2 regions of the Streptomyces sp. NPDC059248 genome follow, and region 1 is predicted to be linked to the other one. Evidence: riboswitches for the same ligand, from Rfam matches in the RefSeq annotation. Region 1 holds a riboswitch; the other holds the start of a gene.
The links. A riboswitch is a leader RNA that binds a small molecule or an ion and turns the genes downstream of it on or off. The one in region 1 is predicted to bind guanidine.
Positions count from the first base shown of each region.

Region 2: another riboswitch for guanidine. It lies ahead of ACFXG1_RS02150 (DMT family transporter); the one in region 1 lies ahead of ACFXG1_RS17460 (agmatinase family protein).

Region 1 is NZ_JBHYZV010000036.1:95-3,781, forward strand. Features, by position in the region: gene ACFXG1_RS17455 (hypothetical protein) at 30-536, shown strand; guanidine-III (ykkC-III) riboswitch at 790-856, shown strand; gene ACFXG1_RS17460 (agmatinase family protein) at 868-2,154, shown strand; partial or broken gene ACFXG1_RS17465 (aminoacyl--tRNA ligase-related protein) at 2,341-2,760, opposite strand; gene ACFXG1_RS17470 (MFS transporter) at 2,953-3,687, opposite strand, start outside.
Region 2 is NZ_JBHYZV010000003.1:73,123-76,809, reverse strand. Features, by position in the region: gene ACFXG1_RS02160 (GroES family chaperonin) at 1-248, shown strand, start outside; gene ACFXG1_RS02155 (DJ-1/PfpI family protein) at 374-1,117, shown strand; guanidine-III (ykkC-III) riboswitch at 1,198-1,275, shown strand; gene ACFXG1_RS02150 (DMT family transporter) at 1,323-1,643, shown strand; gene ACFXG1_RS02145 (transglycosylase domain-containing protein) at 1,752-3,687, opposite strand, start outside.

The DNA of each region.
Region 1 (3,687 bases):
ATTCGACCTAGGATCGCAGGACCGCCCGCATGATCGCCCCGGAAGTCCGCCGGCTGCTCGACACGGCACGCGCCCTCCTGCCTCGCGAGACGGAGTGGAGCATGATGAACTCCGTTCCCGCCGGGCACACGGGTCGCCTGGATCCCTCCCTGCCCGAGACGTACCGCGAGTACCTCGGTGTCGTCGACGGCGGCATCTTCAGCGCGGTGGTCCTGCATGACGCCGGGTACGCCGCCCGGAGCCAGTTCCTCGCGGATACCGTCGACGGCGCCCCGGTCACTCTGGGACAGCAGGACTGGTTCTGTTTCGGCAAGATCAATGAGGACCCGCTCTTCCTGCGGCGCGCCGACGGTACCGTGTGGGGTTTTCCCGACCAGGGTGTCATCTGGTGGCAGAGCGATGTCTTCGAGCAGTGGGGCGACGACCTGAACGCCTTTCTCCGCGACACCGTCTTCGGCTCCGGCTACCGGACCATCAGCGGTACCGAAGACGAGGATCCCTGGTGGCAGGTGCTGCGGGAGATGGGGCGGGTCTGAGGCCGGGGCCGTGCGGGAGGGCGCCCGGCGCGAGGCCGCCTCCGGTGTGTCGCGGACGAACGCCACCACCGAGGGGTCGTAGAGGGCAGCGCGCCATAGGGGTTGTCGGTGTCGGGGAGGAAGGTGGCCTCGCCGTCGAAGAGGAAGATCGGATCCCCGGCCCGCGCGCCGGCTCCCATCCGGTCGGGACGCCGCCTCCTGTGCCGGTCAGAGGCCCGGTGTCGGCGTTCCGGTGCCCGGTGCTACAGTGCCGAACAGGTGCTATCAGAGCATCTGCCGACGAGGGTGGCCGTACCGGTTCCGCGTAAAGACGGCCTCGTTGGAGGCTGAAATGCCGAAGACGCCCGATCCCCTCGACCGCGACGAAGCGGTCACAGCGCGACATGAATCCCCGCACCATGAGCACGGCGACGGTCCGTCGCCTTCCCCTTCGCACTCCCACTCCCACAGTCATGGGCACGCCCACTCGCACAGCGACGCCTTCGCCGCGAAGGAAGGCAAATGGGCGCAGCTGGCCGAGGAGCGGATCTCCCTCTTCCGGCATGACGAGGAGATCCAGCGGGGCCTGGCGCACGGATTGCCCGGGTCCCCGACGCTCGTCGACAAGACGATCCCGACGTTCTCACGCGGTGAACTGCCGCACTTCGCCGGTGAACGGGGGACGTTCCTCAAGTCCCCCTTCCTGGAGGACGTGAACGAGGTCGAGGACGCCGAGGTGGCCGTCTTCGGCGCGCCCCTCGACTCCGGTGCCACCTACCGGCCCGGAGCCCGGTTCGGCCCGCAGGGCATCCGGCGGTCCACGAACCTGTTCGGTACCTACTGCTTCGAGCTGGGCGTCGATCTGCGCGAGCAGCTCAACATGGTCGACATCGGCGACGTGTTCACCATCCCCGGCAATCTGGAGAAGTCGTTCGACCAGATCAGCCAGGCGATGGCGCATGTCTACCAGCGGGGGGTGTTCCCGGTCATCCTGGGCGGTGACCACTCCATCGGATACCCCACCATCCGGGGCATGGCGCCGTACGTCGACGGGAACATCGGGATCATCCACTTCGACCGGCATGTGGACACCCAGGAGACCGATCTCGACGAACGTATGCACACCACGCCGTGGTTCCACGCGACGAACATCAAGAACGCGCCCGCGACCAATCTGGTCCAGGTCGGCATCGGCGGCTGGCAGGCGCCGCGCGCCGGGGTCAAGGTCGGGCGGGAGCGCGGCACCACGGTGATCACGGTGGGCGACGTCGAACGGGTCGGGATCGACAAGGTCGCCGAGATCGCGCTGGAGACGGCGTGGAAGGGTGCCAAGGCGGTCTATCTCTCCTTCGACATCGACGTCATCGACGCGGGCTTCGTCCCCGGCACCGGCTGGCCGGAACCCGGCGGGCTGTTGCCGCGGGAAGCCCTCAACCTCATCAGGAAGATCTCGGCACCCGGCCTCGCCGGACTGGAGGTCGTCGAGTGCGCCCCGCCGTACGACTGGGCGGAACAGACGGCGTTGCTCAGCTCGCGGGTGATCCTGGACTCGCTCGCCGTACTGGTCAAGGAAGGACATCTGGGTCGGAAGGCGGCGGTCAAGGACCGGCACGCGTGGGGGCCGCCGACGGCGCTCTGACAGCGCTCGGACAGCGCTCTGAGGGCGGTGGTCGGCCGGGGTCGTGACCCGATCCCGCCGCCGTGACGTCGGGCGCAGCCCGGCCGGGGTGCCGACGGGCCGGGAGCGGCGATCGCTCCCGGCCCGTGGTCGGCGCGCCGCGTGACCGCGCGATCCGGGGTTCCCCGGTGAACACCCGCGATCCAGCCGGCCGGCGGTGTCGGTGACCTGGACGTCGATTTTGGGGCCGTAGAAGGCGGCTTCTCCCTCGGTGGCTTCGTAGGGCAGTCCTGAGTGGTCGAGGATGTCGGTGAGCTGGATGGCCCGTACCCGGGTCAGTCCGCCGAGTACGCCGGAGAGTTCGGAGCGGTACATGCCGCCGAGTTCGGCGATGCGCAGGGGCAGTTCGCGGTAGCTGTGGGAGCGGGAGCGGTAGATCACGGCGTGGTGGGGGCAGAGGCTGGGGCGCAGGACGATCTGCTCTCCGCCGAGGTCCATCGGGGGGAACATGTCGTCGCTGTAGTGGGCCCAGTGTCCGGAGATCTCGTACAGTTCCCGCTTGCCGAGGACGGGTGAGTACACGTGCTGGTAGCCCGCTCGCCGTTCGGCGGCGCGGATGTACTCCTCGGCACCCGCGCGGCGACCTCACGGTAGGCGCCGTCCAGCGGCGCGGCCCTTGCCGCCGGGTGGGGGAGTTCGGCTCGGGGTGCGGCGCGGACAGTACCGGACGCCGCCGGGAGTCCGTGAGCAAGCCCGTGCCGATCCCGGCGGGCCCGGCCTTCTTGCGCCTCGTCAGGTCCGGCAGCGACTTCGACGCCTTCAGGACTGGCAGGCCCCCGGCTCAGCCGGAGTGTGCTGAGCCGTCGGGGTCCGTGGGGCGAGGGCGTCAGGCGTGGCGGCGGGGGCGGACCGGGGTGTCAGCCGGGCGACCAGTACGGCGAGTACCACGCCGCCCGCGACGGTCAGCGCCGCCCATCCCGGCAATGTGCCGGCGCCGGCGCCCCCGGAGAGCAGGGCGCCCCCCAGCGCCGACCCCGTGGCGGAACCGAGGTACATCGCGGCCATCTGGAGGGCGACGACGGACATGGCCTGCTCGGTGCGGTCCCGGGTGAGCGCCTGTTGCAGGACCGGCACGCTGATCCAGCCGCTCGCACCCCACACCGCGGTGGCGATCAGCCATGCCGCGGGGTCGTCGACGAGCCAGACGACGAGGAGGGAGGCGAGGAGGAAAGCCGGGACGACCGGCATCAGCCGTCGGGGGCCCAGCGTGTCCAGTGGTCTGCCGATCAGGCCGGAACCGAGTACGCCGCCGATGCCCCAGGCCCATACGAGTGCGAAGCCCCAGCCGTCCAGGCCGCTTTCGTCGGCCATCGGCAGCAGATAGGTGTAGAGACCGAGGCTCGCCAGCCCCAGGACGAAGGAGAGCGCGATGCCGAGGGCGACGCGTGGGCTCCTGAGCGCGGCGCCGTTCCCCGAGCGGCGGGAGTCGGGAAGCCGTGGCAGCGTGCCGGAGCGCAGGGCGAGGGCGAGCATACTCAGGACGCCGATGAGCAC
Region 2 (3,687 bases), on a different contig from region 1:
CCAGCGGCGGCATCGTGATCCCCGCGACGGCGGCGGTGGGCCGCCGGCTGTCGTGGGCCGGGGTGGTCGCCGTCGGCCAGAGCGTCCGGACCGTGGAGCCCGGTGACCGGGTGCTCTACGACCCCGAGGACCGGGCCGAGGTCGAGGTGCGCGGTGTGGCGTACGTCCTGATGCGCGAACGCGACCTCCACGCCGTCGCCGCCGACCGCTTCCAGGGCTCCGAGGACAGCACCGGGCTCTACCTGTAGCCGCGGCGGATCCACGGCGCCGGCGGATCGATGGTTCCGGCGGGCCCGGCGGGAACTCCCCGTACGCGGGGGCCGACTCCTGAAGGAGACCGACCCCCGCCGAACAGGAGACCCGCATGCCGCCCATGAACCGCCGGGACGCCCTCCGTACCTCGACCGCGCTCGGTGCCGCCGGAGCCCTCGGCGCCGCCGCCGGAACGGCCCCGGCCGCCGCGGGCAGCCGTGAACCGTCCGACCGCCGGACGGGACCGCTGCGCGTCCAGGTCGTCATGTTCGACGGCGTGGAGGAGCTGGATTTCGCCGCCCCGTACGAGGTCTTCGCCGCGGCCCGGTTCTTCACCCCGCGCCCGGTCGAGGTCGGCTATGTCACGGCCGACGGTTCCGGCGGTGTCACCGCCTCCTACGGCACCCGGATCCGGGGCCTCGGCCCCTGGGAGCCCGACGAGGCCGATGTCCTCGTCGTCCCCGGCGGCGGCTACGGCCGCGCGGACAGCCCCGGTGTACGGGCCGAGATCGCCCGCGGCACCCTGCCCGCGGCCCTGGCCCGCGCGATACGCCCCGGGCTCACCATCGGCGCCGTCTGCACCGGTGTCATGCTCTGCTCCGCCGCCGGGCTCACCCGGGGCCGCCCCTGCACCACCCACCACCGGGCGCGGGCCGATCTGGAGCGGCAGGGCGGGATCCTCAAGAACGCCAGGGTCGTCGACGACGGCGATCTGGTGACGGCCGGCGGCATCACCTCCGGCCTCGAACTCGCCCTCCGGCTGGTCCGCCGGGAACTGGGCGCGGACGCGGCCCTCGGGATCGAGACGATGCTGGAGTACGAGGCACGCGGCACGGTCTGGACACCGGACCCGGCACGGCGCTGACCGCCGCCGGGCCGCCCGTCGCGGCCGTGGTAACCATCCCCGATGGCTGAAAACGGCCCTGGTGACCCAGGTCACCGGGGCCTTTGCCCCCGCTTTGCTAAGGTTGGGGCATCCCGACGAGACGCGCCGTACCGGGTCAGCCGCAAAGACGACGCACCCCTGGAAAGAAGCCCGTGAAGGGCTCGGACGTCTCGGAGGTGCCGTCATGGCATGGGTTCTGCTGATCATCGCCGGTGTGCTGGAAGTCGGCTGGTCGATCGGAATGAAGTTCACCGAGGGCTTCACCAAGCTCTGGCCCAGCGTGTTCACCGGCGCGGGCATCGTCGCCAGTATGTTCCTGCTGGCGCAGGCCGCGAAGACCCTTCCGATCGGTACCGCCTACGGCGTCTGGGTCGGTATCGGTGCCGCGGGTGCCGCGATCGTCGGCATGGTCGCCCTGAACGAGCCCGTGACCGCGGCCCGGATCTTCTTCGTCTCCCTGCTGCTCGTCGCGGTCGTCGGCCTGAAGGCCACCTCCGGCCACTGAGCCGCACCCCTCATCGCCGAGGCGCCGCACCCTTCCCCCGGGGCGCGGCGCCTCGGTCCGTCTCATCCCCCGGGCCGGTCAGTACGGGCGGCGCGGGGCGCGGGCGGTTCAGTACGGGCGGCGCGGGGCGCGGCCGGTCGGCAGGGGAGCCACGCCCCCGGCCCCGGCACCTGGGCCCGGTCCCGGCTCCTGGTCCCGGAACACGTCGCCCGGGCCCTCCGGCAGGCCGATGGGGCCGCCGCCGGCCGGTGGTACGTCCCCGATCCCCGGCGGCGGCGACGGCGGGACCTCCTCCGGCGGCGGCGGCACGGTGACCACCGGCGGCGGGCTCGCCCCCGGCGGCGCGGTCGACACCTCGTCCGACGGACCTGCGCTCGTCGGCGCCCCCGTCTCCCCGTCCGGCGACGCCCGCTCCGTCGACCCGGGTCCCTCGTCGTACGTCCCCTCCTCCACCACCAGCTCGAAGTCCCTGATCCCGGTCTCCTCCAGGGCGTCCCCGGTGAACTGGCCCCAGACCCGCGCGGGCGCCCCGCCGCCGTTGATCCGGGGCAGCCCCATCGCCCCGTACAGCGGCTTCTGCACCCCCGTCTCCGGGTCCTGGCCCATCACCGCCACCACCGTCGCCAGATCGGGTGTGTACCCGGCGAACCAGGCCGCCTTGTCCTCCTCCGCCGTGCCCGTCTTCCCGGCCGCCGGACGGCCCGCCGTCTGCGCCGCCGTACCCGTACCGCCCTCCACGACGCCCTGAAGCACCGCCGTCGTCGTATCGGCGGCCTCCCGGCTCACCACCCGCCGCTCCCGCCGCTCCGGCAGCACCACGGTCGCGCCGTCCTTGCTGACGCTCGCCACCAGCGTGTACCCGCCGCGGCGCCCGTGGTTGGCGAGGGTCGCGTACGCCTCCGCCATGTCCAGCACGCTCGCCGTCGCCGGACCCAGCGCGATCGACGGCGACGCCGACAGATCGGGGGTGCTCGCCGGGAGGCCGAGGGCGATCGCGGTCCGCTTCACCTCCGCCGGGCCGACGTCCACCGCGAGCTGGGCGTAGACCGCGTTCACCGACTTGTCCGTGGCCGTCGCCACGGTGATCGGGCCGTACGAGGTCCCGTCCTCGTTCTCGGGGGCGTACCGGCCCCCGCTCCAGCCCCGCACCGGGCGCCGGTCGTCGCCGTCGTACACCGTCGCCGGGGTGATCCGGCGGCCGTCCTGGGTGCGGGAGCCGTGCTCGACCGCGGCCGTGAGCACGAACGGCTTGAACGTGGAGCCGACCTGGTAGTCCCGCCGGGTGGCGTTGTTGACGTACTGCCGGGTGTAGTCGACCCCGCCGTACAGCGCCACCACCCGGCCCGTCGCCGGGTCGATCGAGGCGCCGCCCACCCGTACGTTGCGGTCCGCCGACCGCCGCTCCGGATCCAGCTTCGCCGTCACCTGCTCGGTCACGGCCTTCACGAAGGCGTCCTGCTTGGGCCGCTCCAGCGTCGTGGTGATCCGGTAGCCGCCCGCCGCGAGGGTCTGCTCGTCCACGATCCCCCGGGACGTCAGATACTCCTCCACCGCCTGCACGACATAGCCCCGCTGCCCCGAAAGGCCCGTCGCCGGACGGGCGCTGAGCGGGGTGGGGAAGACCATCGACGCCCGCTCGGCCGGGGTCAGCCAGCCCGTCTTCACCATGCCGTCGAGCGTGTAGTTCCAGCGGGCCAGCGCCGCGGGCCGGTTCTCCGGGTGGGTGGTGACGTCGAACGCGCTCGGCGCGTTCAGCAGCGACGCCAGATAGGCGCCCTCGGCGGTGGTCAGCTTCGACACGTCCGTCCCGTAGTACGCCTGCGCCGCCGCCTGCGCCCCGTACGCGTTCCGGCCGAAGTAACTGGTGTTGAGATACCCCGCCAGGATCTGGCTCTTGCTCTGCTCCCGGCCCAGCTTGATCGCGATGAAGAACTCCTTCCACTTCCGCGACAGGGTCTGCTCCTGGCCGAGGTAGTAGTTCTTCACATACTGCTGGGTGATGGTGGAGCCGGACTGCTTGCCCTTGCCGGCCAGGGTGTTCCAG